Regions from separate parts of the Streptomyces sp. TAA040 genome, predicted to be linked through region 1. Evidence: predicted binding sites of a transcription regulator. Region 1 holds the regulator's gene; the other holds the start of a gene.

What was found. The regulator HrcA, encoded in region 1, represses chaperone genes, less so after heat shock. The targets are predictions, from matches to a motif close to TTNGCACTCNGNNNNNCNGAGTGCNAA.
Region 2: the regulator HrcA is predicted to act here: its motif matches at 9,961-9,987, upstream of groES (co-chaperone GroES).

What each region holds. Positions count from the first base shown of each region.
Region 1 covers NZ_AUKR01000005.1:51,502-65,736, reverse strand. Annotated here, with positions in the region: gene lepA (translation elongation factor 4) at 1-726, opposite strand, end outside; gene rpsT (30S ribosomal protein S20) at 1,057-1,323, shown strand; gene hemW (radical SAM family heme chaperone HemW) at 1,550-2,788, opposite strand; gene H300_RS0104235 (DUF3097 domain-containing protein) at 2,870-3,709, opposite strand; gene H300_RS0104230 (MBL fold metallo-hydrolase) at 3,745-4,449, opposite strand; gene hrcA (heat-inducible transcriptional repressor HrcA) at 4,719-5,735, shown strand; gene dnaJ (molecular chaperone DnaJ) at 5,736-6,863, shown strand; gene H300_RS0104215 (nitronate monooxygenase) at 6,985-8,085, shown strand; gene H300_RS0104210 (16S rRNA (uracil(1498)-N(3))-methyltransferase) at 8,082-8,819, shown strand; gene H300_RS0104205 (histidine triad nucleotide-binding protein) at 8,942-9,295, shown strand; gene H300_RS0104200 (ribonuclease Z) at 9,299-10,204, shown strand; gene H300_RS0104195 (family 4 glycosyl hydrolase) at 10,268-11,578, opposite strand; gene H300_RS0104190 (PfkB family carbohydrate kinase) at 11,617-12,687, shown strand; gene H300_RS0104185 (PhoH family protein) at 12,871-13,872, shown strand; gene ybeY (rRNA maturation RNase YbeY) at 13,885-14,235, shown strand, end outside.
Region 2 covers NZ_AUKR01000006.1:23,257-37,491, forward strand. Annotated here, with positions in the region: gene H300_RS25165 (alpha/beta fold hydrolase) at 1-798, shown strand, start outside; gene tsaE (tRNA (adenosine(37)-N6)-threonylcarbamoyltransferase complex ATPase subunit type 1 TsaE) at 841-1,413, shown strand; gene H300_RS0105825 (hypothetical protein) at 1,657-1,941, shown strand; gene H300_RS0105830 (hypothetical protein) at 2,014-2,568, opposite strand; gene tsaB (tRNA (adenosine(37)-N6)-threonylcarbamoyltransferase complex dimerization subunit type 1 TsaB) at 2,753-3,412, shown strand; gene rimI (ribosomal protein S18-alanine N-acetyltransferase) at 3,445-3,996, shown strand; gene tsaD (tRNA (adenosine(37)-N6)-threonylcarbamoyltransferase complex transferase subunit TsaD) at 3,989-5,173, shown strand; gene H300_RS0105850 (hypothetical protein) at 5,253-5,489, shown strand; partial or broken gene ctaD (aa3-type cytochrome oxidase subunit I) at 5,629-7,272, opposite strand; gene H300_RS0105860 (THUMP-like domain-containing protein) at 7,458-8,717, opposite strand; gene H300_RS0105865 (polysaccharide deacetylase family protein) at 8,781-9,899, shown strand; gene groES (co-chaperone GroES) at 10,135-10,443, shown strand; gene groL (chaperonin GroEL) at 10,545-12,167, shown strand; gene H300_RS0105880 (SDR family NAD(P)-dependent oxidoreductase) at 12,387-13,160, opposite strand; gene H300_RS0105885 (WhiB family transcriptional regulator) at 13,478-13,789, opposite strand.

The sequences.
Region 1 (14,235 bases):
GATCCGCTCGCGCTTGCCGAGCCGTCCGTCGACGACCTTCACGTAGGTGACCACGCCGCGGTAGGAGTCGTAGACCGAGTCGAAGATCATCGCGCGGGCGGGGGAGTCGGCCACCCCGACCGGTGCCGGGACGAGCTTGACCACCTCGTCCAGCAGCTCTCCCACGCCCTCGCCGGTCTTCGCCGAGACCCGCAGCACCTCCTGGGGCTCGCAGCCGATCAGGTGGGCGAGCTCGGCGGCGAACTTGTCCGGCTGGGCCGCCGGCAGGTCGATCTTGTTGAGCACCGGGATGATGGTGAGTTCGTTCTCCATCGCCAGGTAGAGGTTCGCCAGGGTCTGCGCCTCGATGCCCTGGGCTGCGTCCACCAGCAGGACGCAGCCCTCGCATGCGGCGAGCGAACGGGAGACCTCGTAGGTGAAGTCCACGTGGCCCGGGGTGTCGATCATGTTCAGGATGTGCGGACCGCCGGAGTTGTCGCCCTCGGTGGGCGACCACGGCATCCGCACGGCCTGGGACTTGATCGTGATACCGCGCTCACGCTCGATGTCCATGCGGTCGAGGTACTGGGCGCGCATCTGTCGCTGCTCGACGACTCCGGTGAGCTGGAGCATCCGGTCGGCGAGTGTGGACTTGCCGTGGTCGATGTGCGCGATGATGCAGAAATTGCGAATCAGCGCCGGGTCGGTACGACTCGGCTCCGGCACGTTCGAGGGGGTCGCGGGCACGCGGGGTCCTGTCGGGGTCATGGCTGCGGATCGATGGGTCACCCCCATCGTCCCATGAGCGCGCCACCTGCTCCCCGTACGGGCGCCACCCCGCCGCGGAGCGGGGCGGCGCCCGCCGGGGACCGGCGGCCCCCGTCAGGGTGGCGGGCGGGGTGGCGGATGCCGGGGACGGCGGTAGGTCGGCGCCGGTCAGCGGATTGGGAGGGGGCCGGGGCCTGCTGGTACCGTGGGCGACTGTGCCTGCTGACCCCCGCCCGGGTGCTCGCCGAGCCGACCACCGGGCCGATCAGCGGTACTGCACACATTTCCGAAACCTGAGAAGGCTCCTTCGTGGCGAACATCAAGTCCCAGCTCAAGCGGATCAAGACCAACGAGAAGTCCCGCCAGCGCAACAAGGCGGTCAAGTCCGAGCTCAAGACCGCGGTCCGCCGCGTACGCGAGGCCGTTGCCGCCGGTGACGCCGAGAAGGCCACCACCGCCGCGCGCGTGGCCGGCCGCAAGTTCGACAAGGCCGTCAGCAAGGGCGTGCTGCACCGCAACAACGCCGCCAACAAGAAGTCGGCGATGAGCCGTTCGGTGGCCTCGCTCCAGAAGTGATCCCGGGGGCGGCATACGCCCCCGAACCTGCCGGTCGCCGGCGGCTCCCTCTCATCAGCCGCTCCGATCGGACGAGCACCCCACGCGCCGCACGCGGCCTGCGTTCGCCACGCGGGTGCGGCGCATCGAGCAGCACCGTACCGAGGGCCCTGCCCCCTTCCCCGGGGCGGGGCCCTCGGTCGTACCGCGGCGGCCCGGAGCCCCGGGCCGCCGCGGCTTTCCGGGCTCAGTCGACCAGTTCGCGCACCACGCCGTCGGCGAGCAGCCGCCCGCGCAGCGTGAGCACCGCCCGGCCCTCCCGGTGGGCCTCGGCCCGGAGCAGTCCGGACTCGACGGCCCGGCGGGCGGCCTCGGTCCCCGCCTGTGTGAGCAGGTCCAGCGGGCAGCCGGACGCCAGCCGGAGCTCCAGCAGGATTCGCTCCACCCGCCGGTCCTCCTCGGAGAGCACCTCACGTCCCGCCCCGGGGGAGCGCCCCTCGGACAGGGCCTGCGCGTAGGCCGCCGGGTGCTTGACGTTCCACCAGCGGACACCGCCGACGTGGCTGTGCGCTCCGGGCCCGGCCCCCCACCAGTCGGCGCCTGTCCAGTACAGCTCGTTGTGGCGGCAGCGGGCCGCCGAGGCCCCCTCGGCGGCCCAGTTCGACACCTCGTACCAGTGCAGCCCGGCCGCCGAGAGCATCTCCTCGGCGATCAGGTAGCGGTCCGCGTGCACGTCGTCGTCGGTCATCGGCACCTCGCCGCGGCGGATGCGCCGGGCCAGCCCGGTGCCCTCCTCGACGATGAGCGCGTACGCCGACACGTGGTCGGGGCCCGCCGCCACGGCCGCGGCCAGCGAGGCCCGCCAGTCGTCGTCGCTCTCCCCGGGGGTTCCGTAGATCAGGTCCAGGTTGACGTGGTCGAATCCGGCTGCCCGGGCCTCGACCACGCAGGCCTCGGGACGGCCCGGGGTGTGCTGCCGGTCGAGGACCCGCAGCACGTGCTGCCGGGCGCTCTGCATGCCGAACGAGACGCGGTTGAACCCGGCCGCGCGCAGCTCCGAGAGGTAGGCGGGGTCGACGGACTCCGGGTTGGCCTCGGTGGTGACCTCCACGCCCTCGGCCAGCCCGAACTCCTCGCGGACGGCGGCCAGCATCCGGGCCAGGTCGGCCGCGGGCAGCAGGGTGGGGGTGCCGCCGCCGACGAAGACGGTCTCCACCGGGCGGGGTTCGTCTCCGAGCACCTTGCGGGCCAGTCGGACCTCTTCGACCAGGTTGGCCGCGTAGGTCTCCCGGGAGGCGGCCGTCCCGTTCGCGCTGCGCAGCTCCTCGGTGGTGTAGGTGTTGAAGTCGCAGTAGCCGCAGCGGGTGGCGCAGTAGGGCACGTGGAGGTAGAAGCCCAGCGGGCGGCTCGCGCCCCCGGTCAGGGCGTGGGCGGGCAGGGACCCGTCCTCGGGCATCGGGTCGCCGTCGGGCAGTGCAGAGGGCATGCCCCCCATTGTCCGGCATCGGCACCGCGCCGGACGCCGTCCGGCGTCGGGGGACGCGGGGCCGCAGGCGCACGGGCGCCGTCAGCCGGTGGGCCCGCCCACGGTGACGTGGTCGATGAGCCGCTCCACCGGCCCGAGCAGGTCCGGCTGGAGGTCGCGGTAGGAGCGGACCGAGCCGAGGATGCGCTGCCAGGCCGCTCCGGTGTTCTCCGGCCAGCCCAGCGAGCGGCACACGCCGGTCTTCCAGTCCTGGCCGTGCGGCACTCGGGGCCAGGCGTCGATGCCGACCGAGGCGGGCTTCACCGCCTCCCAGACGTCGATGTACGGATGGCCGACGATCAGCACGTCCTCGTCCCGCACCGCGGACGCGATCCTGGACTCCTTGGAGCCGGGCACCAGGTGGTCGACGAGGACGCCGAGCCGGGCGTCCGGGGTCGGGCCGAAGTCCTCGACGATCCGCGGCAGGTCGTCGATGCCGGCCAGGTACTCCACCACCACGCCCTCGATGCGCAGGTCGTCGCCCCAGACGCGTTCCACCAGTTCCGCGTCGTGCCGGCCCTCGACGAAGATCCGGCCCGCCCTGGCCACCCGTGCCCGTGCCCCCGGCACCGCGAGGGAACCGGAGGCCGTCCGCCTCGGAGCGGCCCGCGCCGCCGTCCCCGTGCCGGGGCGGACCAGCGTGACGGGACGGCCCTCCAGCAGGAAGCCGCGCGGTGCCATCGGGAAGACCCGGTGCTTGCCGAAGCGGTCCTCCAGAGTGACGGTGAGGCCCTCCGCCGTCTTCTCGCAGCGGATCACCGCACCGCAGAAGCCGGTGCCGGGCTCCTCAACCACCAGCCCCGGGTCGGCCGGCACCTCGGGCACCGGCGCGGGCCGCTTCCACGGCGGAGTGAGGTCGGGTCCGTAGCTCCTGCTGCGCATGGCACCATTCTGCCCCCGCGGACGCGGGTGTGCGGTCATCCGCCCCCGAATCGGCGCGCCAGCTCGTCGCGTTGGGCCGCGACGAAGGCCGCGTCGACCACGGCCCCGTGCCCCGGGACGTAGTCCGCGGCCGGCCCGCCGAGGGCCAGCAGCCGGTCGAGCGCGGCGGGCCAGCAGGCCGGAACGGCGTCCGGTCCGGCCTGCGGTGCGCCGGACTCCTCCACGAGGTCGCCGCAGAAGACCACCGCGGGCGGCCCGGGGACCAGCACGGCCAGGTCGTGACCGGTGTGCCCCGGGCCGACGTCGGTCAGCAGTACGTCCCGCCCGCCCAGCCGGAGCGGCAGTTTGCCGGAGACCTCGTGCTCCGGCGCGACCACCGCGCCGGAGGCCTCGGCCGCGGCGACGGGGTCGGCACCGTGCCGGACCGCGTCGGCGCGCAGCGCCTCGCCGCCCCCGGCGAGCAGCGCGGCCGTGCCCGGCGCGCCGTACACCCGCGCGCCGGGGAGGGCGGCGGTGCCGAGCACATGGTCGAAGTGCGGATGTGTCAGGGCGACGTGGATGACCGGACGGCCGCCCAGCCGGTGCACCTCGTCCCGGATCAGCGCGCCGTCCCGCAGCCCGGAGCCGGTGTCGACGACCAGCACGGCCTCCGAGCCCGCGACCACGCCGACCGTCGCGTCCCAGCCCGGCAGACGGCAGCGGAGCACACCGGGGGCGAGCTCCTCCCAGCGGGGTGTCATACGTCTCCCTCCGCGCGGGCGCCGGTCTGCTCCGGAAGTCCCGCCTTCGCCACCGTACGGCTTCCGCGCTCCCGTCCGGGCGCGGGATGCGGAGGGGGACGGGTCCCCGGCGGGGCGCGTCGCACGGTACGGTCGGGGCCGCCGCCCTTGCTCAGGCCGCGGTACCCGGCCGTACACTTGCTCAGGGGAAGCTGGCACTCGCAGCCTCGGAGTGCCAAACGAGACCCACGGGTCACGACAGGCCCATCAGCGGACGGGAGGTGCGCCGAATGCTCAGTGAACGCAGGCTTGAGGTGCTGCGTGCCATCGTCCAGGACTATGTGGGTACCGAGGAGCCGGTCGGTTCCAAGGCACTCACCGAGCGGCACCAGCTCCAGGTTTCCCCGGCGACGGTGCGCAACGACATGGCCGCGCTGGAGGAGGAGGGCTTCATCGCCCAGCCGCACACCAGCGCCGGCCGGATCCCCACGGACAAGGGCTACCGCCTCTTCGTGGACCGGCTCGCCGGTGTCAAGCCGCTGTCCTCCCCGGAGCGCCGCGCCATCCAGAACTTCATGGACGGCGCCGTCGACCTGGACGACGTGGTGGGCCGCACGGTGCGGCTGCTGGCGCAGCTCACCCGGCAGGTCGCCGTGGTGCAGTACCCCTCGCTGACCCGCTCCACCGTCCGGCACGTGGAGCTGCTGGCGCTCGCCCCGGCGCGGCTGATGCTGGTCCTGATCACCGACACCGGGCGGGTGGAGCAGCGGCTGATCGACTGCCCCGAGCCGATCGGCGAACCCTCGGTGGCGGATCTGCGGGCCCGGCTGAACAGCCGGGTCGTCGGGCAGCGGTTCACCGAGGTCGCGCGCCTGGTGCAGGACCTGCCGGATTCCTTCGACACGGAGGACCGCAGTACGGTCTCGGCCGTGCTCTCCACCCTGCTGGACACCCTGGTCGAGGAGACCGAGGAGCGTCTGATGATCGGTGGCACCGCCAACCTGACGCGTTTCGGCCCGGACTTCCCGCTGACCATCCGCCCGGTGCTGGAAGCGCTGGAGGAGCAGGTGGTCCTGCTGAAGCTGCTGGGCGAGGCGACGGACTCGGGAATGTCGGTCCGTATCGGTCACGAGAACGCCCATGAAGGACTGAATTCCACTTCGGTGGTGTCCGTCGGCTACGGTTCCGGCGGCGAGGCAGTGGCCAAACTCGGCGTGGTCGGACCGACCCGCATGGATTACCCCGGAACGATGGGAGCGGTACGCGCAGTGGCACGTTACGTCGGACAGATTCTCGCGGAGTCATAAATGGCGACGGACTACTACGCGATCCTGGGTGTGCAGCGGGATGCCTCGCAGGAAGAGATCAAGAAGGCCTTCCGCAGGCTCGCCCGGGAGCTGCACCCGGACGTGAACCCGGATCCGAAGACCCAGGAGCGGTTCAAGGAGATCAACACCGCCTACGAGGTCCTCTCCGATCCGCAGAAGAAGCAGATGTACGACCTGGGCGGCGACCCGGGCGGCGCTGGCGGCGGTGGTTTCGGCGGTGGCGGCGGCTTCGGCAACTTCTCCGACATCATGGACGCCTTCTTCGGCAACGCGGCGCAGCGCGGACCGCGCTCCCGCACCCGCCGGGGCCAGGACGCCATGATCCGGCTGGACATCGACCTCGAAGAGGCGGCCTTCGGCACCACGAAGGAGATCCAGGTCGACACCGCCACCGTCTGCACCACGTGCAGCGGCGAGGGGGCGGCGCCGGGCACCTCGGCGCAGACCTGCGACATGTGCCGCGGGCGTGGCGAGGTCTCGCAGGTGACCCGTTCCTTCCTCGGGCAGGTCATGACCTCCAGGCCGTGTCCGCAGTGCCAGGGCTTCGGCACCGTGGTCCCGACGCCGTGCCCGGAGTGCGCGGGCGACGGCCGGGTGCGCTCCCGGCGCAGCCTGACGGTGAAGATCCCGGCCGGTGTCGACAACGGCACCCGGATCGCGCTCGCGGGCGAGGGCGAGGTCGGTCCGGGCGGCGGTCCCGCCGGCGACCTCTACGTCGAGATCCACGAGAACGCCCACCCCGTCTTCCAGCGGCGAGGCGACGACCTCCACTGCACCGTCACCATCCCGATGACGGCGGCAGCGCTGGGCACCCAGTGCCCGCTGGAGACGCTGGACGGGATGGAGGAGGTCGACATCCGGCCCGGCACCCAGTCCGGGCAGTCGGTCCCGCTGCACGGACGCGGCGTCACCCACCTGCGCGGCGGCGGGCGGGGCGACCTGATCGTCCACGTCGAGGTGCAGACCCCCTCGAAGCTGGAGCCCGAGGAGGAGGAGCTGCTGCGCCGGCTTGCCCAGCTGCGCGGTGAGGAGCGGCCGGTCGGCCAGTTCCAGCCCGGTCAGCAGGGGCTCTTCTCCCGGTTGAAGGACGCCTTCAACGGACGCTGACCCGGCATGCGGTGGCGTCCCGTCGGCCCCCGGGCCCGGTGGGAGGCCACCGCGCCCCGGCGCCGTACGAGGCGCCGGTGCCGCCCGCGGTGGGGATCGCGGTGCGTGAAAGGATGGCCCCATGTCCTCCGTGCTGACGACACTCTCCGCTCTGTCCGCGCACCCCATCGTGCAGGCCCCGATGGCCGGCGGGGCGTCCTGCCCGGAGCTTGCCGCGGCTGTCTGCCGGGCCGGTGGCCTCGGTTTCCTGGCTGCGGGCTACAAGACGCCGGAGGCGGTGTACGAGGAGACCAGGGCGCTGCGAAGGCTGACGGACCGCCCGTTCGGGGTGAACCTGTTCATGCCGCAGTCCTCCCAGGGCCCGGGCAGCGACACCACCGTCGCCGTCGAGGTGTACCGGGAGCAGCTCGCCGGCGAGTCGTCCTGGTACGACACCGAGCTGGGAGACCCGGACCAGGGGAACGACGACGCCTACGAGGGCAAGGTCGCCATCCTCCTCGACGACCCGGTCCCGATGGTTTCCTTCACCTTCGGCTGCCCCTCCCGCCGGGTGCTGGAGCGGTTCGCGGAGGTCGGCACGGTCACCGCCGTCACGGTCACCTCGGTCGCGGAGGCGCAGGCCGCCCAGTGGTCCGGGGCGGACATCCTCTGCGTGCAGGGCGTGGAGGCGGGCGGACACCAGGGCACCCACCGCGATGACCCGCAGTCGGACGGCCGTGCCGCCGGAGTGGGACTGCTGACGCTGATCGCCCAGGTGCGGGCGACGGTGGACCTGCCGATCATCGCCGCGGGCGGGCTGATGCTCGGTGAGCAGATCGCCGCGGTGCTCGCCGCCGGCGCCGGCGCCGGCCAACTCGGCACGGCCTTCCTGGTCTGCCCGGAGTCGGGTGCGAATCCGCTGCACAAGCAGGCGCTGACCAACCCGCTGTTCACCCGCACCGAGATCACCCGCGCGTTCTCCGGTCGGCCCGCCCGGGGGCTCGTCAACCGGTTCATGCGTGAGCACGGTCCCTACGCGCCGGCGGCCTATCCGCAGGTGCACCATCTCACCTCCGGGCTGCGCAAGGCCGCGGCCAGGGCCGGCGACCCGCAGGGCATGGCGCTGTGGGCGGGCCAGGGCCACCGGCTCGCCCGGGAACTGCCGGCCGGTCCGCTCGTCGAGCTGCTGGCCGCCGAACTGGCGACCGCCCGCGAGGCGCTCGCTGCCAAGGGAGCCCCATGACCGCACCGGTGTTCCTGGTGGAGCCGGACCGGCTGGCCACCGGGACCGTACCGCTCGACGGCCCGGAGGGGCGGCACGCGGTGTCGGTACGTCGGCTGCGGGTCGGTGAGGAGCTGGTGCTCACCGACGGCGGGGGCCGGGGTGCGTACGGGACGGTCGCCTCGGTGAGTGGCAAGGACCGGTTGGAGGTCGCCGTCACCGAGCTGCGCACCGAGCCGGAGCACCGACCGCGGATCACCGTGGTGCAGGCCCTGCCCAAGGGCGACCGGGGCGAACTCGCGGTCGAGATGCTGACGGAGACCGGCGTCGACCGGATCGTGCCCTGGGCCGCCGCCCGGTGCGTCACGCAGTGGAAGGGCGACCGCGGCGCGAAGGCCCTCGCGAAGTGGCGGGCGACCGCGCGGGAGGCGGGCAAGCAGTCGCGCCGGCTGCGCTTCCCCGTCGTCGAGGAGCCCACCGCCACCCGGGGGCTGCTCCCGCTCCTTGCGGCGGCCGACTTCGTCGCGGTGCTCCACGAGGAGGGGGACCGCGCCCTGGCGACCGCCGGACTGCCCGCCGCCGGGGAGCTGGTGCTCGTCGTCGGCCCGGAGGGCGGGGTGTCACCGGAGGAGCTGGCGCAGTTCTCCGCGGCGGGTGGCCGTCCCTACCGGTTGGGCCGCAGCGTGCTGCGCACCTCGACCGCGGGCACGGCGGCCGCGGCCCTGCTGCTGGGCCGCTCCGGCCGCTGGAGCTGACGTCCGGAGTGGTCCCGGTCGCCGCGTGCGGTGCTGCGGATCTTGCGGCGCTGCGGCCCGTGCGCCGTGCCGGTGACCGGCCCGTGCCACCCGCCGGGGCCCGGGCCGGTAACCTCGGCGGCATGGCTGGAGAACCGCAGGCGGACTGCCTGTTCTGCAAGATCGTGGCCGGAGAGGTGCCGGCGACCGTCGTCCTGGAGACGGAGCACGCGCTCGCCTTCCGGGACATCAACCCGCAGGCGCCCGTGCACGTACTGGCGATCCCCAAGTCGCACCACCGGGACGCCGCGGAACTGGCCGCCGAGGAGCCCGCGACGATGGCCGAGGTGGTCCGCGTCGCCGGGGAGGTGGCCGGTCTGGAGCGGGCGGGCGCGTACCGGCTGGTGTTCAACACCGGGGCCGCCGCGGGGCAGACGGTCTTCCACGCCCATGCCCACGTGCTCGCCGGGCGCGGGCTCGACTGGCCGCCCGGGTAACCGGTGTCCGTGCGCGAACTGATCGTGCTGGGCACGGCGAGCCAGGTCCCGACCCGCCACCGCAACCACCACGGGTGCTTCCTGCGCTGGGACGGCGAGGGCCTGCTGTTCGACCCCGGCGAGGGCACCCAGCGGCAGATGCTGCTCGCCGGTGTCTCCGCCCACGACCTGACCCGGCTGTGCGTCACCCACTTCCACGGCGACCACTCGCTGGGGCTGGCGGGCGTGATCCAGCGGATCAACCTGGACCGGGTGCCGCACCCGGTCACGGCCCACTTCCCGGCCTCCGGGCGACGGTTCTTCGACCGCCTGCGGTACGCCACCGCCTACCGGGAGACGGTGCCGCTGCGGGTCGAACCCGTCGAGCGGAACGGCGAACTCGCGCGGCTGGGCGTCCTGTCGCTGTCCGCCCGCAGGCTCTCCCACCCCGTGGAGTCCTACGGCTACCGGCTGGAGGAGCCGCCGGGCCTGCGGATGCTGCCCGAGCGGCTCGCCGCGCACGGCGTCAGCGGTCCGGACGTCGGACTGCTGCGGCGCACCGGTGAGTTGCGCGGAGTGAAGTTGGCGGACGTCAGCGAACCCCGACCGGGGCAGCGTTTCGCGTTCGTGATGGACACCCGGCTCTGCGAGGGGGTGTACGCCCTGGCCCAGGACTGCGACCTGCTGGTCACGGAGTCCACCTTCCTGGACGAGGACGCCGCTCTCGCCGAGGAGCACGGCCACCTCACCGCCGGGCAGGCCGGTCGTGTGGCCGCCGGAGCGGGGGTGCGACACCTGGTCCTCACTCACTTCTCGCAGCGCTACCGGGAGCCGCACCGGTTCGCCGAGCAGGCCAGGACGGCCGGCTTCGACGGGGAGCTCACCGTGGCCCACGACCTGCTCCGCGTACCGCTCCCGCCCCGCCGCTGACCGGCTTCCGAAGGCCCGGGGCCCCAGGCTCCGGGCCGGGCCCCGGTCCCGGGGCCCCACGGCTCAGGCCGGAGCGGGGAGCGGCCCTGCGCGGTCCAGGATCCGGGCGGCCACCGCGGGGGAGTCCACCAGCGGATGCAGGGCCAGTGCCCGCAGCGCCGCCCGGCGGGAGCCGGACACCGCCGCCTCGACGGTCGCCCGCTCCGCGGCCTTGAGCTGGAGCACCAGCCCGAGTTCCGCCGTGCCGAGCCCGGTGCCGGTCACCGGTCGCGCTCCGCGGGCCGTCACTTCGCAGACCGTCTCGACCACCGACTCGTCCGGCAGCGCCGGCAGGACGCCGCCGCCCGGCACGTTCAGGATCAGCCGGGTCGGCGCGTCCCGCGCGAGGGCCCGCATCAGGGCCAGCGCCACCGCGTCGTAGCCACCGCCGTCCAGGTCGCACGTGTCCCGCTGCCAGCCGCCACTCGCCGCCCTGCTGTCCGCGAGGTAGGTCTCCTCGCGCTCCCTGCGGGTCCGCCGCCACAGCTCCGCTGCCTCGCCGGGCTCTGCGGCGGCGCGGGCGAAGAACTCCCCCTGCTGGCGGTCGAGGAACTCGCCCCGGGTGTGCGCGGCGGACCGGACGGCTGCCAGGGTCTCCCGCCGGAAGTAGTAGTAGTGCAGGTACTCGTTCGGCAGTGCGCCCAGCGCCCGCAGCCAGGGGCCGCCGAACAGCCTGCCCTCCTCGAAACCGCCCAGCGCCCGGTCGTCGGCCAGCAGCCCGGGGAGCAGGTCCACGCCGTCCGCGGTCAGCGAGCGCAGCCAGCCGAGGTGGTTCAGCCCGGTGTAGTCGTAACCGACGGCGTCCGGATCGGCGCCGGCGGCGCGCGCCGCCCGCCGCACCAGGCCCACCGGGGAGTCGCAGATCCCGATCACCCGGTCACCCAGGACCTCGGACATCGCCTCGGTCACGAGGCCCGCGGGATTGGTGAAGTTGATGACCCAGGCGCCGGGCGCGACCGCCCGCACCCGGTCGGCGATCCGGCGGGCGACCGGTACCGTGCGCAGGGCGTACAGCACCCCGCCGGCGCCCACCGTCTCCTGGCCCAGCACGCCCTCGGCGAGCGGGATTCGCTCGTCTTCCACCCGCCCTGCGGTGCCGCCCACCCGGATCGCGGAGAACACGAAGTCCGCCCCGCGCAGGGCGTCGTCGAGGCCGTCCGCGACCCGTACCGGCGGCCCGCCGGGCTGCTGCCCGAGCACCGTGCGGATCACGTTCAGCCGACCGGGATGCGCGTCGTACAGCGTCAGTTCGGAGACTAGCCCCGGGTCGCGGGCGAGTGCCCGGTGCACCAGCGGGGTGCGGAAACCGCCGCCGCCGAGAATCGTGAGTCGCATGCCACGGACGGTACTGCCCTTCCGGCAGACTTGAGGGCATGCTCGACCCACTCGCCGCGCTGCGCACCCCGCGGGACCCGGCCTGCGACGTCTACCTCACCGGGCCGGTCTTCCTCGACGTCGTCTTCACCGGGCTCGACTCGGCGCCGGTGCGCGGCACCGAGTCCTGGGCGCGCGGCATGGGGTCCAGCCCCGGCGGTGTCGCGAACATGGCCACCGCCCTGGCCCGTCTCGGTCTGCGCACCTCTCTCGCCGCCGCCTTCGGCGACGACATGTACGGGACCTACTGCTGGGAGTCCCTGGAGCAGGGGGAGGGCATCGATCTGGCGCTGTCCAGGACGGTCCCCGGCTGGCACTCGCCGGTCACCGTGTCGATGGCGTACGAGGGCGAGCGGACGATGGTCTCGCACGGGCACGAGGCGCCCCGCCCGGAGGAGCCGGCGGTGGACGGCCCGCCGCCGTGCCGGGCCGCGGTGGCCTCGCTGACACCGGGCGAGCCGCAGCCCTGGATCGCGGAGGCCGCCGCCCGCGGCAGCCGGATCTTCGCCGACGTCGGCTGGGACGACACCGGCCGCTGGGACCTGGCGGCCCTGCCCGACCTGCCGCACTGCGAGGCGTTCCTGCCGAACGCGGAGGAGGCGATGCGCTACACCCGCACCGCCTCCCCGCAGGCGGCGGCCGGCGCGCTCGCCGAGCGGGTGCCGCTGGCCGTGGTGACGATGGGCCCGGACGGGGCTTGTGCGGCCGACCAACGGACGGGGCGCACCGTCGAGGTGCCGGGGGTGGCCGTGGAGGCGCTGGACCCCACCGGCGCCGGCGACGTGTTCACCGCGGGCTTCGTGATGGCCTCGCTGGCCGGGTGGCCGCTGCGGGACCGGCTCGCCTTCGCCGGGCTCGCGGCCGGCCTGTCGGTGCAGGAGTTCGGCGGCTCGCTCTCCGCTCCCGGCTGGTCCGAACTCGCGGCCTGGTGCCACCGGGTGCACGCCTGCCCGCACCGCGACCCGGGCGCGCTCTGCCGGTACGGGTTCCTCCGCGAGCTGCTCACCGACAGTGAGGCCCCCTGGCCGCTGCGCCGGGCGGTGCCGACCATCGGCTTCCGCCGCGAGTGACCGCCGGCGGAGCACGGGTGCCGGCGCTGCCCGCGGGTGGCGGGGCGCGGCGGCGCGAGGGGTCACCGCGCCCGGTCGCACGGGGGGTAAATCGAGCGGCCCCGCCCCCGGTCCGTCGTACTCTTGGTACCCCAAGGCGCACCGCAGTCACAGAGAGGGTTGAGCAGGCCACAGAGCCGGCCCATGACGCATACATCCACGGAACAGGCAAGTGCCCGCTTCACCGTCCCGGCGACGCACCCGATGGTGACGGTGCTCGGTTCGGGTGACTCCCTGCTGCGGGTGATCGAGAAGGCGTTCCCGGCGACGGACATCCACGTCCGCGGGAACGAGATCACGGCCACCGGCAACGCGGCGGACGTCGGCCTCGTCCAGAGGTTGTTCGACGAGATGATGCTGGTGCTGCGCACCGGCCAGCCGATGACGGAGGACGCGGTGGAACGCTCCATCGCGATGCTCCGCGGAGCGGAGCAGGGCAGCGGCGACGGCGTGGAGAACCCCGCCGAGGTCCTCACCCAGAACATCCTCTCCAACCGGGGCCGCACGATCCGCCCCAAGACCCTCAACCAGAAGCGCTACGTCGACGCGATCGACACCCACACCGTGGTGTTCGGCATCGGGCCCGCGGGCACCGGCAAGACCTACCTCGCGATGGCCAAGGCCGTGCAGGCCCTCCAGGCCAAGCAGGTCAAGCGGATCATCCTCACCCGCCCGGCGGTCGAGGCCGGAGAGCGGCTCGGCTTCCTGCCGGGCACCCTCTACGAGAAGATCGACCCGTACCTGCGTCCGCTGTACGACGCCCTGCACGACATGCTCGACCCGGACTCCATCCCCCGGCTGATGGCCGCGGGCACGATCGAGGTCGCGCCGCTCGCCTACATGCGCGGACGGACCCTCAACGACGCCTTCATCATCCTGGACGAGGCGCAGAACACCAGTGCCGAGCAGATGAAGATGTTCCTCACCCGGCTCGGGTTCGAGTCCAAGATCGTGATCACCGGCGACGTCACCCAGGTCGACCTGCCGACCGGCACCAAGAGCGGGCTGCGCCAGGTGCGGGAGATCCTGGAGGACGTCGACGACATCCACTTCTCCCGGCTCAGCAGCACCGACGTCGTCCGGCACAAGCTGGTCGGACGTATCGTCGAGGCCTACGACCGCTACGACGACCGCGACGGAAAGTAGCCCACACGCACCATGGCGATCGACGTCAACAACGAGTCCGGGCGGCAGGTGGACGAGCAGGCGATTCTGGACATCGCCCGCTACGCCCTCGCCCGGATGCGTATCCATCCGCTCTCGGAGCTCTCGGTGATCGTCGTCGACTCCGACGCGATGGAGCAACTGCACCGGCAGTGGATGGACCTCCCCGGCCCGACCGATGTCATGTCCTTCCCGATGGACGAGCTCCGCCCGCCCGCCAAGGAGGGCGAGGAGCCGCCGCAGGGGCTGCTCGGCGACATCGTGCTCTGCCCCGAGGTGGCACAGGCGCAGGGCGAGTCGGCCGAGACCGCACACTCCATGGACGAGGAACTGCAGTTGCTCACC
Region 2 (14,235 bases), on a different contig from region 1:
CTGCGCGAGCTGGGAAACGTACGGGCCGTCTACTGGGACCAGCGCAGCCACGGCAGGTCGGAGCGCGGCCGGGCCCAGGCGGTGGGAGCGTCCGGCACCGTCCCGGTCAGTATCGAGCGGCTGGGCCGCGACCTCAAGGCGGTCCTGGACGCCGCCGTACCGCAGGGGCCGGTACTCCTCGTCGGCCATTCGATGGGCGGCATGACCATGATGGCGCTGGCCGACCAGTATCCCGACTGGGTGGCCGAGCGGGTGGTCGGAACGGCGTTCGTCGCCACCTCCGCGGGCGGGCTCGGCGAGGTCACCTACGGGCTGCCCGCCGCCGGGATGAAGGCACTGCAACGCGTGGTGCCGGGCGTCCTCCAGACGCTCGCCGGCTACACCGCGCTGGTGGAGCGCGGTCGGGCGGCGACCGCCGACCTGCTGGCCGGGCTCGTCAAGCACTACTCGTTCGGGGAGCCCCGTACGGTCGATCCCGCCGTCGCCAGGTTCGCCGAGAGGATGATCGAGAGCACCCCGATCGATGTGGTCGCGGAGTTCTACCCGGCGTTCCACCGCCACGAGAAGACCGACGCGCTGCCCTCCTTCGACGACCGGTCGGCCCTGGTGATCGCGGGCGACCGCGACCAGCTCACCCCGCACGCGCACAGCGAGGCGATCGCCTCGCTGCTGCCGAACGCGAAGCTGGAGATCGTCCCGGACACCGGGCACCTGCTGATGCTGGAGCGCCCCGAACTGCTCGGCGAGCGGCTGGCGGAGCTGCTGGAGCGCGTCACCGGGCCGGCCCCCCGCTCGTAGCGGGCGTGAGGTCGGACCGGGGGAGCCCTTAGCATCGGGGCCATGCAGAACCGGATCACCGTGGACACCCCGGAAGAGATGCAGGAACTGGGCCGCAGGCTGGCCGCTGCGCTGCGGCCCGGAGACCTGGTGCTGCTCACCGGCGAACTCGGCGCGGGCAAGACGACCCTGGCCCGCGGGCTCGGCGCCGGACTCGGGGTGCGCGGTGCCGTGACCTCGCCGACCTTCGTCATCGCCCGGGTCCACCCCTCGCTCACCGGCGGCCCCCCGCTGGTGCACGTGGACGCCTACCGGCTGACCGGCGGTCTGGACGAGATGGAGGACCTGGACCTGGACGTCTCGCTGCCGGAGTCGGTGGTGCTGGTGGAGTGGGGCGACGGCAAGGTCGAGGAGCTGTCGGACGACCGGCTGCACGTGGTGATCGAGCGCGCCCTCGGCGAGGACCGTCCCCTGGGCGAGGCCGGAGCCGGGACCAGGGCCGCCGGCGGGGGGCCGGAGGCCGGGGGCGCTGCGGGGACGGTGGTGGCGGAGCCGGTGGACCGGCGGATCGTCATGCTGACAGGGGTGGGGCGCCGCTGGCAGGAGGCCGCACCGGTCGCGCTCGGACGCCCCTGAGCGTCTCTTCCCGGCTCCGCGCCGGCTGCTGCGTCCGGCGCGGAGCCGGGGCCGGCGCGGTGGGGACTCCGCGGGCGACGTGCGCCGGAGCGTCCGGGGCGGTGGGGCGTGCGCCGGTGTGGGCCGATCCGGTACATGTTCCGACGGGCTGTCGGTAAAATCTTGCGCAGGGCACCCACCCCGTGGTCCCATGGGAGCATGGGGCGGTTAGGTTCGCCTAACTTGAGCGTCCGAGGAGGGACAATGCCGGATCGGGAGCGCACATCGCCGCCGGACTTCCCGCCGTTCGCCGCGCTGCTCGCAGCCGGAGACGCCGCGAAGGCCGTCTCCACTCCACCGTCGCCCGCCCGCCGTCCGCGGCCGGCCGAATCCGCGCCGGAGGCCGCTGCCGCCCAGGGGCCGGAGGCCGACGGGACCCCGAGCGCCGAGCCGGTGCGGCAGACCGCCCGGACCGCGGAGGACGCGCGGCCCTTCCCGCCGCAGCACCTCCCGGAGCCGAGGCCGAGGCGGAAGCCGGACGCCGCCTGAGCGCACGCGGGCGTCCGCCGAGCCGGTCCGGCCGCCGCATCCGGCTCACCCTCACCGGCCGCCGCGCCCGTCTCAGGGGACGACGACGACCTCGGTTCCGACGGTCGCGAAGACCCACATGGCCTCGCCGTCCTCGCGCTCCTCGCGGATGCCGCCGGCCTTCTGCGCCATCTCCGGGTCGGGCTCGGTGTCCTCTACGGCGGCGCTGAACCCGATCGTGGTGCCCCCGGCCTGGGTGAACCGGACGACGTTCTCCACCGGCACCCCGTCCGAGCCGGTGACCTCCGCGGAGCGGGAGGTGACCGCGTAGGCGCCGGGCAGCGGGTCGACGTTCCCGGGGACGACCTCGTACGTCCGGGCCACCTTCTCGCTCTCGTCCACCAGCCACACGCGCTCGGCGGCGAGGCCGTACACCACGCGGCGGCCGGTGCCGGAGTCCTGCGGCAGCGCCTCCGGGTCCGGGGCGGCCTCCTGGGAGGCGGCCGGTTCGGCGGACTGCTCGGCGACCGGCTTCCGCGCGGCGGCCTCCTCCTGAGCGGCGGACGCCTGGACCGCCAGCACGCTGACCGCGCCCAGCGCCGCCGTGGTCAGCCCGGCCACGAACCATCCCGCACCGTTGCGTGCCACCGTGCGTCACCTTTCGTACAGCAGACTTGATCGTACGAGTGACCGTAACAGTCCGGACCGGAGAACCTGACGGACCGCCACCGCTGCTCGCGTCCCTGCCGCGCCCTGCCGCGCCGCGGGCGCCGCCCCCGCGGGCGGGCCGCGAGTGGCGGGCCCCCACCGCGGGCGCCGTAGGCTTGGCTCCGTGCTGCTGCTCGCGCTGGATACCGCCACCCCCGCCGTGACCGTCGCCCTCCACGACGGGCGGCGGGTCCTCGCCCGCTGCGACGAGGTCGACGCCCGCCGCCACGGTGAGCTGCTGCTGCCCGCCGTGGACCGCATGCTGCGCGAGGCCGGGCGCGGACTGGCCGAGGTCACCGGCATCATCGTCGGTGTCGGCCCGGGCCCCTACACGGGGCTGCGGGTCGGCCTGGTCACCGCCGCCGCCTTCGGCGCCGCCCGCGACGTGCCGGTGCACGGCCTGTGCACACTGGACGGCCTCGCCTTCGCCGCCGGGCTCGACGAACCCTTCGTCGTCGCCACCGACGCCCGGCGCAAGGAGGTCTACTGGGCCCGGTACACCGACGCCAGGACCCGCGGCACCGAGCCGGCCGTCGACCGGCCCGCCGACCTCGACGGGATGGCGGGCCTCCCGGCGGTGGGCGCCGGCGCCGCGCTCTATCCCGAGACCTTCACCGGCTTCCGCCCCGAACTGCCGGTGCACCAGTCGGCTGCCGGGCTCGCCGCGCTCGCCGCCGAGCGGCTCGCCGCCGGCGGCGCCGGACTCCTGCCGCCGCAGCCCCTCTACCTGCGCCGCCCCGACGCCCAGGTGCCTGCGAACTACAAGGTGGTCACCCCGAAGTGACCACCACGGGGGCCGAGGTGACGCTGCGCGAGATGCGCTGGTGGGACATCGCACCGGTGCTCGTCCTGGAGCACCGGCTGTTTCCGGAGGACGCGTGGTCACCGGGGATGTTCTGGTCCGAGCTCGCCCGTGCGCGCGGCCCGGGGGCCGGCCGTCGCTACGTCCTGGCGGAGACGCCGCAGGGCGGGGTGGCCGGCTACGGCGGTTTCGCGGCAGTCGAGGGCACCGGCGACATCCAGACCATCGCCGTCGCCCCCGAGCACCAGGGCACCGGACTGGGAGCGCGGCTGCTGTCCGAACTGCTGGCCGCGGCCACCGCCTTCGAGTGCGCCGAGGTGCTGCTGGAGGTCCGGGTGGACAACCCGCGTGCCCAGCGGCTGTACGAGCGCTTCGGCTTCGAGCCGCTCGGCTTCCGGCGCGGCTACTACCAGCCGGGCAACGTCGACGCGCTCGTGATGCGCCGCCCGCACACCGCCGCCCCCGTCGAGCCCCCGCCCTCCTCCGGGCCCGCGCCCGGCAGCCCGCCCGCCGGGGAAGCGGAAACCGACCACCCTCCGGAGCAAGGAACGACCACCCATGGCTGACGAGCCGCTTGTCCTCGGTATCGAGACCTCCTGCGACGAGACCGGTGTCGGCGTCGTGCGGGGGCACACCCTGCTGGCCGACGCGGTCGCCTCCAGCGTGGCGGACCACGCCCGGTACGGCGGCGTGGTCCCGGAGATCGCGAGTCGCGCCCACCTGGAGGCGATGGTTCCGACCGTGCGGCGGGCGCTCGACGAGGCCGGTGTGGCGGCCTCCGACCTGGACGGCGTCGCGGTCACCGCCGGGCCCGGCCTGGCCGGCGCGCTGCTGGTCGGGGTCAGCGCGGCCAAGGCGTTCGCCTACGCGCTGGGCAAGCCGCTGTACGGCGTCAACCACCTCGCCTCGCACATCTGCGTCGACCAACTGGAGCACGGCCCGCTGCCGGAACCGACGATGGCGCTGCTGGTCAGCGGCGGCCACTCCTCGCTGCTGCTGGCCCCGGACATCACCGCGGATGTCCGCCCGCTCGGCGCCACCATCGACGACGCGGCCGGCGAGGCGTTCGACAAGATCGCTCGGATCCTCCACCTCGGCTTCCCCGGCGGCCCGGTGATCGACCGGATGGCACGGGAGGGGGACCCGGCGGCCATCGCCTTCCCGCGCGGCCTCACCGGACCCCGGGACGCCGCGTACGACTTCTCCTTCTCCGGCCTGAAGACGGCCGTGGCCCGCTGGATCGAGGCGAGGCGCCGGGCCGGGGAGGACGTTCCGGTGGCGGACGTCGCCGCGTCCTTCCAGGAGGCGGTCACCGACGTGCTCACCCGCAAGGCCGTCCGGGCGTGCCGGGACGAGGGTGTCGACCACCTGATGATCGGCGGCGGCGTCGCGGCGAACTCCCGGCTACGGGCGATGGCCGAGGAGCGGTGCGCCGCGGCGGGCATCACCCTGCGGGTGCCGCGCCCGAAGCTCTGCACCGACAACGGCGCGATGGTCGCCGCGCTGGGCGCCGAGATGGTGGCCCGCGGGCGCTCCGCGTCCGACTGGGACCTCCCGGCCGACTCCTCCCTCCCTGTCACCGAGCCGCACGTGCCCGGCAGCGGCCACCACCCGGCCTCCGGCCACGGGGCCGGCGGCCACGGCCACGCGGGCGACGGCCGGGCCCCTGACGGCCACCCGCGTGGCGGCCACACGCACGACCACGTGCACGAGCTGAGCCGGAAGAACCTGTACCGCTCCTGACCCGCCGCCCGCGTCCCCTGTACCGTCCGTCCGCCGCCCGTCCGACTCCGGGAGCCCTCCGTTGACGACTACCGCCGCCATGTGGGAAGCCCGAGCCGCCGAGGGCCGGGCGGGCGAGCTGCTCTCCTGGGCCCGTGAGCAGCGACTCACCCCGGCCCCCGTCCGGCGCGAGACCTACACCGCGCCCGGGGACCGAGTGCTGGTCATCACCTGGTGGGACGCCTCCCAGGACGCCGAGCTGCCCGAGCTGCCCGATCCGCCGCCGGAGCTGCGCGGACGCCCCGTGCACCGCTGGCGTTTCGAGCAGGTCCCCTGATCCGACGGCGGCGCCGGGCATGTCCGGCACACGTCCCGGGCGGGCGTCCTCAGTCGTCGCCCCTGGGGTTCTGGCCGATGTTGTCGGTGAGGTCCTTCTCCCGGGACGCGAGCGGGTGCTGCCCCGGTGCCGTCGGGAACTCCGGGTGGTGCAGGTCGAAGGCGGGGGACTCCGAACGGATCCGCGGCAGCGTGACGAAGTTGTGCCGCGGCGGCGGGCAGGAGGTGGCCCACTCCAGCGAGCGCCCGAAGCCCCAGGGGTCGTCGACGGCCACCCGCGGGGCGAACCGGGCCGTCCTCCAGACGTTGTAGAGGAACGGCAGCGTCGAGAGGCCGAGCAGGAACGCCCCGATGCTGGAGAGGGTGTTGAGCGCGGTGAAGCCGTCCGCGTCCAGGTAGTCGGCGTAGCGGCGCGGCATGCCCTCGGCGCCCAGCCAGTGCTGCACCAGGAAGGTCAGGTGGAAGCCGATGAAGAGCGTCCAGAAGTGGATGCGGCCGATCCGCTCGTCCAGCATCTTCCCGGTGAACTTCGGCCACCAGAAGTGGAATCCGGCGAACATCGCGAAGACCACCGTGCCGAAGACCACGTAGTGGAAGTGCGCCACCACGAAGTAGCTGTCGGTCACGTGGAAGTCGAGCGGCGGCGAGGCCAGGATGACCCCGGTCAGACCCCCGAAGAGGAAGGTGACCAGGAAGCCGACCGTCCACAGCATCGGGGTCTCGAAGCTGAGCGAGCCCTTCCACATGGTGCCGATCCAGTTGAAGAACTTCACTCCGGTGGGCACCGCGATCAGGAAGGTCATGAACGAGAAGAACGGCAGCAGCACCCCGCCCGTCACGTACATGTGGTGCGCCCAGACGGTGACCGACAGGCCCGCGATGGCGATCGTCGCGCCGATCAGCCCGATGTAGCCGAACATCGGCTTCCGGGAGAAGACCGGGATGACCTCGGAGACGATGCCGAAGAACGGCAGCGCGATGATGTACACCTCGGGATGGCCGAAGAACCAGAACAGGTGCTGCCACAGCAGCGCCCCGCCGTTCGCCGGATCGAAGATGTGCGCACCGAACTGCCGGTCGGCCTCCAGGGCGAACAGCGCCGCGGCGAGGACCGGGAAGGCCAGCAGGATCAGCACTCCGGTGAGCAGCGCGTTCCAGGTGAAGATCGGCATCCGGAACATCGTCATGCCGGGGGCGCGCATGCAGATGATCGTGGTCATCAGGTTGACGGCGGCGAGGATGGTGCCGAAGCCGGAGAGCGCCAGACCCATGATCCACATGTCCGCGCCGATGCCGGGCGAGTGCGTCATCTCCGAGAGCGGCGTGTAGGCGGTCCAGCCGAAGTTGGCGGCCCCGCCGGGCATGAGCAGGCCGCCGACCACGAGCAGCCCGCCGAACAGGAACAGCCAGTAGGACAGCATGTTCAGGCGCGGGAACGCGACGTCCGGCGCACCGATCTGGAGCGGCACGATCCAGTTCGCGAAGCCCACGAACAGCGGGGTCGCGAAGAGCAGCAGCATGATCGTGCCGTGGAGGGTGAACGCCTGGTTGTACTGGTCGTTGCTGAGGATCTGGGTGCCCGGGCGGGCGAGTTCGGCCCGCATCAGCAGGGCGAGCGCCCCGCCGAGCAGGAAGAAGGCGAAGGTCGTCACCAGGTAGAGCGTGCCGATGGTCTTGGGATCGGTCGCGGTCAGCCACCGCACCGCCCGCTGTCCCGCTCCGGGGCGAGGGGGCGGGGGCGTCGCGGTCCGGTCGGTGCGCGGTTTCGGTGACTTCAGGGCCATGCAGGTCTCCTGCCGGTAACTCGCCGGGCGGTGCCCGCCTCCGGGAGCGGCCGGCCGGAGCCGCACTCCTGCGGGGGACGACGTCGCCCGGTGGGCGTTCGGGGCTCGTGCGAGACCCCGGGTCTCCGCATTCGGTACCGTCATGCCGACGTCGCGTCCAGCCTGCCGGCGGCGCGTCGCCGGAATCAGCCCGTGCGCCGCCCGGGGTGCTCCACGGGGTGGCCCAGCAGCATGGTGGGCGCGCCCGCCACCCGGGTGAGGAAGACGGTGACGGCGTGCGGGCCGGCGAGCTTCACCCTCCGGCGCAGTTCCTCCGGTTCCACCGCGGAGCCGCGCTTCTTCACCGTCAGCACCCCGACCCGGCGCTCCCGCAGCAGCGCTCGGAGCTTCTTCAGGTGGAACGGCAGGACGTCGGTGATCTCGTACGCCCGGGCGTAGCGGGTGGGGTGCAGGGCGTCCGAGGTGACGTAGGCGATCGTCGCGTCGATCAGCCTGCCGTCCACCTCCTCGGCGACCTCGGCCACCAGGTGGGCCCGGACGACGGCGCCGTCCGGCTCGTAGAGGTAGCGGCCCACCGGGCCCGGGGCGGGGTCGGGCAGCCCGCGGCCGAGCAGTGAGTCCCCGCCGGGCAGCAGGGTGGCCCGGCGGCCCGGCCGGCCGCCGAACCAGAGCACCGCTTCCTTGACGTCGCCGCCGTCGGAGATCCACTCGGCCTCGGCGCCGTCCGGGATCGCCGCGTGCGGCACCCCCGGCGCGATCTTGAGCGCGGCGTGCGGCATCTCCTGGGCGGTGCGCACCGCCCAGGAGAGCGGGGGCGAGTACGCCTCCGGGTCGAACACCCGGCCGCGCCCGGTGCGCCGGGCCGGATCGACGAAGACCGCGTCGCAGCCGTCGAGATCCACCTCGCCCACCTCCGCGCAGCGCACCTCGATGTGCTCGGAGAGGTCCAGCGCGGCGGCGTTGGCACGCAGGACGGCACAGGTCAGCGGGGAGCGGTCCACGGCCAGCACCCGGACCCCCGCCCGGGCCAGGGCCAGCGCGTCCCCGCCGATGCCGCAGCACAGGTCGGCCAGCCGTCGCACCCCGAGGGCGGCCACCCGCTCGGCGCGGTACGCGGCCACACTCGCCCGGGTGGCCTGCTCCACGCCGTCGCGGGTGAAGTACATCCGGTCGGCGTCCCGGGCGCCGAACTTGGCCGCGGCCCGCTGCCGCAGCCGCGCCTGTTCGAGAGCGGCGGAGACCAGGGGGGCGGGGTGGGTGCGCCGCAGCCTGGTGGCGAGGGTCAGTTCCCGCTCGGGGGCGAAGTCGCGCAGCTCCGCCAGCAGCCGTTGCCCCTGCGGGGTCAGCAGGGCGGAGAAGCCGACCACCGCGTCGGGGGTGCCGCCGGACGGGTCGGGCGTGCTGTCGGACGGGTCGGTTGCTCGGGATACGGCCACACGGATCATTTTCCCCGCCCGCAGGTCATGCCGGAAACGCGGTGCCCCGGGTCGGTGGCAGCATCCGGCAATATGTCGATCATCACACAATTGCTCACCAAAGGTGGCAGAACGTCGTCGGCCGGGCGGTGGAGGCCGAGGAGGCGGTCACGGCCGAGTCCGCCTGACCGGGCCCGGCCCGGCGCTCTGGCGGCCCGGCTGCCGTCCCGGACCAGGCGTGCCGGGGGCGCCGCCCTCGTCACGCTCCTCGCCGTCTCCTGCGCGGCCACCGGAGGGCGTTCGTCCGGCGGCGGGGAGGACAGGGCGGGCCCCGTACACCTCGACGACCCGCTGGGCGCGACCCGCCCGGACGGGGCCGACTGGCCGCGCCTGGCCAACCCGCTGGGCGGGCCGGAACTCGCGCTCGGCGCTCCGCGGCGCGCGCAGGCGGAGGTGGCCGCCGGCTCGCTGCTGGCCTACGCCGAGCGGCTTCGCCGGGCCGAGGCCCGGCGGGTCGCCGCCGCGAAGCGCTGGAAGGTCGAGGACCTGCCCCTGCGTCCGCCGGAGCCGCCGGACCGGCGGGTGCGGGCGGAGAGTGATTCCGGGCATCTCGCCGGTCCGGGCCTGCCGCCGGTGGTCACCCGGGTGCCCACCGACGACAAGGTCGTCTTCCTGACCATCGACGACGGCCACGAGAAGGATCCCGACCTGCTGCGCATGCTGCGCGAGCTGGAGGTTCCCTACAGCGCCTTCCTGGCCGACTACGTCTCCAGCGACGACTACGGCTACTTCCGGCGGATGCACCGGAACGGGGCGGCCATCCACAACCACACCCTCACCCACCCGGAGATGAACCGGCTCTCCTACGAGGAGCAGCGCCGGGAGATCTGCGGTCAGCAGGAGATCCTGGAGAAGGAGATCGGGCAGACGCCCGGGCTGTTCCGGCCGCCCTACGGCGCCTACGACCGGGACACCCTGAAGGCGGCGGCCTCCTGCGGGATCAGGGCCGTTCCGCTTTGGGCGGAGGAGGCGTGGGCCGAGCGGTTCGACTGGGGGCGGCTGGACCAGAAGTTCCACCCGGGGGACATCATCCTCACGCACTTCCGCGGCCCGGAACACTGGGACGGCACCATGACCGACATGGTGCGCAGGACCCTGCGCACCGTCACCGACCAGGGCTTCGCCGTGGCCCGCCTGGAGGACTACCTCTGAGTCGCGCTCCGGGCCCCCGGGTGTCCGAAGGACGCCGCCGCGACCGTTCGGCGGCACAGAATTGGCACTCGGCTTGACCGAGTGCTAGCGGCGGCATAATGTCGGCGTTGGCACTCTCACTCAGGGAGTGCCAAGAGTGCGACGGGAAGATCCGGCACCCGCGACGACGGATCGGCCAGGTCGCCACCCCAGACATTTACACCCCGCTGAGATCTCCGAAGGGGGAGGTCGGATCGTGACGACCGCCAGCTCCAAGGTTGCCATCAAGCCGCTTGAGGACCGCATTGTGGTCCAGCCGCTCGACGCCGAGCAGACCACGGCCTCGGGCCTGGTCATTCCGGACACCGCGAAGGAGAAGCCGCAGGAGGGCACTGTCCTCGCGGTGGGCCCGGGCCGGTTCGAGGACGGCAAGCGCGTCGAGCTCGACGTCAAGGTCGGCGACATCGTGCTGTACAGCAAGTACGGCGGTACCGAGGTGAAGTACAACAACGAGGAGTACCTCGTCCTCTCGGCTCGCGACGTTCTCGCGATCGTCGAGAAGTAAGTCACCCAGGTTTTTCCGATCCGCGCCCCGGTTCCCGCGTCTGACAGCCGGGGGCCGGGGCGCGGTTCGTATGTTGAGGACTGAGAGGACACCCGTAAGCCATGGCGAAGATCCTGAAGTTCGATGAGGATGCCCGTCGCGCCCTCGAACGCGGCGTCGACAAGCTCGCCGACACCGTCAAGGTGACCATCGGCCCCAAGGGCCGCAACGTCGTCATCGACAAGAAGTTCGGCGCCCCGACCATCACCAACGACGGCGTCACCATCGCCCGTGAGGTCGAGGTCGAGGACCCGTACGAGAACCTGGGCGCCCAGCTCGTGAAGGAGGTGGCGACCAAGACCAACGACATCGCGGGTGACGGCACCACCACCGCCACCGTGCTGGCCCAGGCGCTGGTCCGCGAGGGCCTGCGCAACGTCGCCGCCGGCGCGTCGCCCGCCGCCCTGAAGAAGGGCATCGACGCCGCCGTCAAGGCCGTCTCCGACGACCTGCTCGCGTCGGCCAGCCCGATCGACTCCAAGGAGGACATCGCCTCCGTCGCCGGGCTGTCCGCCCAGGACAAGCAGGTCGGCGAACTGATCGCCGAGGCGATGGACAAGGTCGGCAAGGACGGTGTGATCACCGTCGAGGAGTCCCAGACCTTCGGCCTGGAACTCGACTTCACCGAGGGCATGGCCTTCGACAAGGGCTACCTGTCGCCCTACATGGTCAGCGACCAGGAGCGTATGGAGGCCGTCCTCGACGACCCGTACATCCTGATCCACCAGGGCAAGATCGGTTCCATCCAGGACCTGCTGCCGCTGCTGGAGAAGGTCATGCAGGCCGGCGGCTCCAAGCCCCTGCTGATCATCGCCGAGGACGTCGAGGGCGAGGCCCTCTCCACGCTCGTCGTGAACAAGATCCGCGGCACCTTCAACGCCGTCGCGGTGAAGGCTCCCGGCTTCGGCGACCGCCGCAAGGCGATGCTCGGCGACATGGCCACCCTCACCGGCGCCACCGTCATCGCCGAGGAGGTCGGCCTCAAGCTCGACCAGGCCGGCCTCGAGGTGCTCGGCAGCGCCCGCCGCGTCACCGTCACCAAGGACGACACCACCATCGTCGACGGTGCCGGCAAGACCGAGGACGTGCAGGCCCGGGTCGGCCAGATCAAGGCCGAGATCGAGTCCACCGACTCCGACTGGGACCGCGAGAAGCTCCAGGAGCGCCTCGCCAAGCTCGCCGGCGGCGTCTGCGTGATCCGCGTCGGCGCGGCCACCGAGGTGGAGCTCAAGGAGAAGAAGCACCGCCTGGAGGACGCCATCTCCGCGACCCGCGCCGCGGTCGAGGAGGGCATCGTCTCCGGTGGTGGTTCCGCCCTGGTGCACGCCGCCAAGGTGCTGGAGGGCAGCCTCGGCAAGACCGACGACGAGGCCACCGGTGTCGCCGTCGTGCGTCGCGCCGTGGTCGAGCCGCTGCGCTGGATCGCCGAGAACGCCGGCCTGGAGGGCTACGTCATCACCTCCAAGGTCGCCGAGCTCGACAAGGGCCAGGGCTTCAACGCGGCCACCGGCGAGTACGGCGACCTGGTCAAGGCCGGCGTCATCGACCCGGTGAAGGTCACCCGTTCCGCGCTGGAGAACGCCGCGTCCATCGCCTCGCTGCTGCTCACGACCGAGACCCTGGTCGTCGAGAAGCCGGCCGAGGAAGAGGACGCGGGCCACGGCGGCCACGGCCACTCGCACTGACCCGTCCGGCCGGACGGGTCCGTCCCCGGCGGGGCTTCCCGCCGGACGGCCGTCCGGCCGGGGTTCCGCGAACGGGCGGGGGCGGGCACACCCCGATTCCGGGGCGCGCCCGGCCCCGTCCGTGTTTCCGTGCCGCTCCGCCGTGTTCCGTGCCGCCTTCCCGGAGCGTGCGGGCGCCGCGCCTTCCGCAGGTCGCGGGCGCGGGCCGTCCCGGCCGCGTCAGCGCGGGCCGTACCGGCGGCCCGTCCCCGAGGTGAGCTTGGCCAGGAGCCCGCGCGGGACCAGCTTGCTGGCGCCGACCAGCGTCTTGTACCGCGGATCGGGGACCGAGAGTGTCCGCCCCCGGGCGAGGTCGCTCAGTGCGGCGTCCACCACCCGGTCGGCCTCCAGCCACATCCAGTCCGGGGTGCCGTCCACCTGCATCCCGGCCCGCTGGTGGAACTCCGTCCGGACGAAGCCGGGGCAGAGCGCCATCAGCCGCACCCCGGAGCCGGCCAGATCCTGCGCGGCGCCCTGGGTGAACTGCGCGATCCACGCCTTGCTCGCCCCGTAGGTGCCGCGCGGCACGAAGGCGGCAGCCGAGGAGACGTTGACCACGCCGCCGCGTCCCCTGGCCCGCATCTGAGTGGCGGCGGCCGAGGTCAGCCGCAGCACTGCCTCGCAGTGCACCTTGAGCATGGCCAGCTCGTCCGTCATCGGGACGTCGAGGTACCGGCCCTTGAGTCCGAAGCCGGCGTTGTTCACCAGCAGGTCGACGGGATGCGTACGGTCGGCGAGCCGGTCCTCCACCCGGGTGATGCCCTCGTCGGTGGAGAGGTCGGCGGCGAGCACCGAGGCCTCGATCCCGTGCCGGTCGTGGAGTTCCGTCGCCTGGTCGCTCAGTCGTTCGGCCGTACGGGCGACCAGCACGACGTCGTGTCGCTCCCTGGCCAGCCGTTGCGCGAAGGCGGCGCCGAGTCCGGCGGTCGCCCCGGTAATCAGTGCAGTGGTCATGAGGGGCACCGTAGCCGCCGAGGATGTCCGCGGGGGCGGCCGTGTGCTCCCCTTCCCCACCTCCGCCCCCCGGCCCCTCCCTCCCGTCCGCCGGCCCGCCGCGCGCGGATCACCCGGCGCGGACCGTCAGTCGGTGCGCACGGGGGGCGTTCGAATCCCCCCGACCGCCCCCGAGGTGCGCTGCGACAGCGGGGTGCTGTCACCCGCCGGACCGCCCGGCCCGCACCGCCTTCGGCCGGGGGCGGTGCGGGCCGGAAGCACGTGGTCCCGGGTGCCGAACGCACGGAGAAGATACGTTTCTGCGCTCGGGTCGCCACTCAGTCGTGGGAGCCGGGGACGGCGACGAGCCGGGTGCGGGCCCGTCCCATCAGCTCCTCGCGTTCGTCCTCGGTGAGGCCGCCCCAGACCCCGTAGGGCTCGCGGACGGACAGGGCGTGCGCCGCGCACTCGGCGCGGACCGGACAGCGCATGCAGACCTCTTTCGCGGATGCCTCACGCGCGCTGCGGGCCGCGCCGCGCTCCCCCTCGGGGTGGAAGAACAGCGAACTGTCGACCCCGCGGCAGGCGGCGAGGAGCTGCCAGTCCCACAGGTCGGCGTTGGGGCCCGGAAGGCGGGAGAAATCTGCCATTGCTCGTCCTCTCGGAGCGTGCCGCGGTCGCCGGGCGACCGGGCTGCTTGGTTGGACCGGGTCGGGTCCTGGTGGGGGGATCAAGACGTCCAGAGCACTGCCGACCGTACATCTACCTTCTTAGTAGATGTAAATATGACTCTTTGCGAATTTACCGACAGACGCCACCAAGAGGAAGCAAAAGCGGCCAAATGGAACCCCCTTAGGGCATGGTGAAGCTGCTTGATCAGCGCGTCGGTCCGGGTCCGCGCTGTGTCCGCCGGTTCACGTGGAGTGTCGAAGGCGGAGCGTGCGGGCCGTAACTCTTTTGGGTGACCGTCGTTGAGAGTGCGGAGGCGGTTGGCGTAATCGTCGTTCGGGCGCACGTCCGAGGCGGTCGACCGCACAGGTGACGATTCGTAACAGCCTGGAGGCACAAGGTGACGTGCATCAGCAGCGGGGGGCGG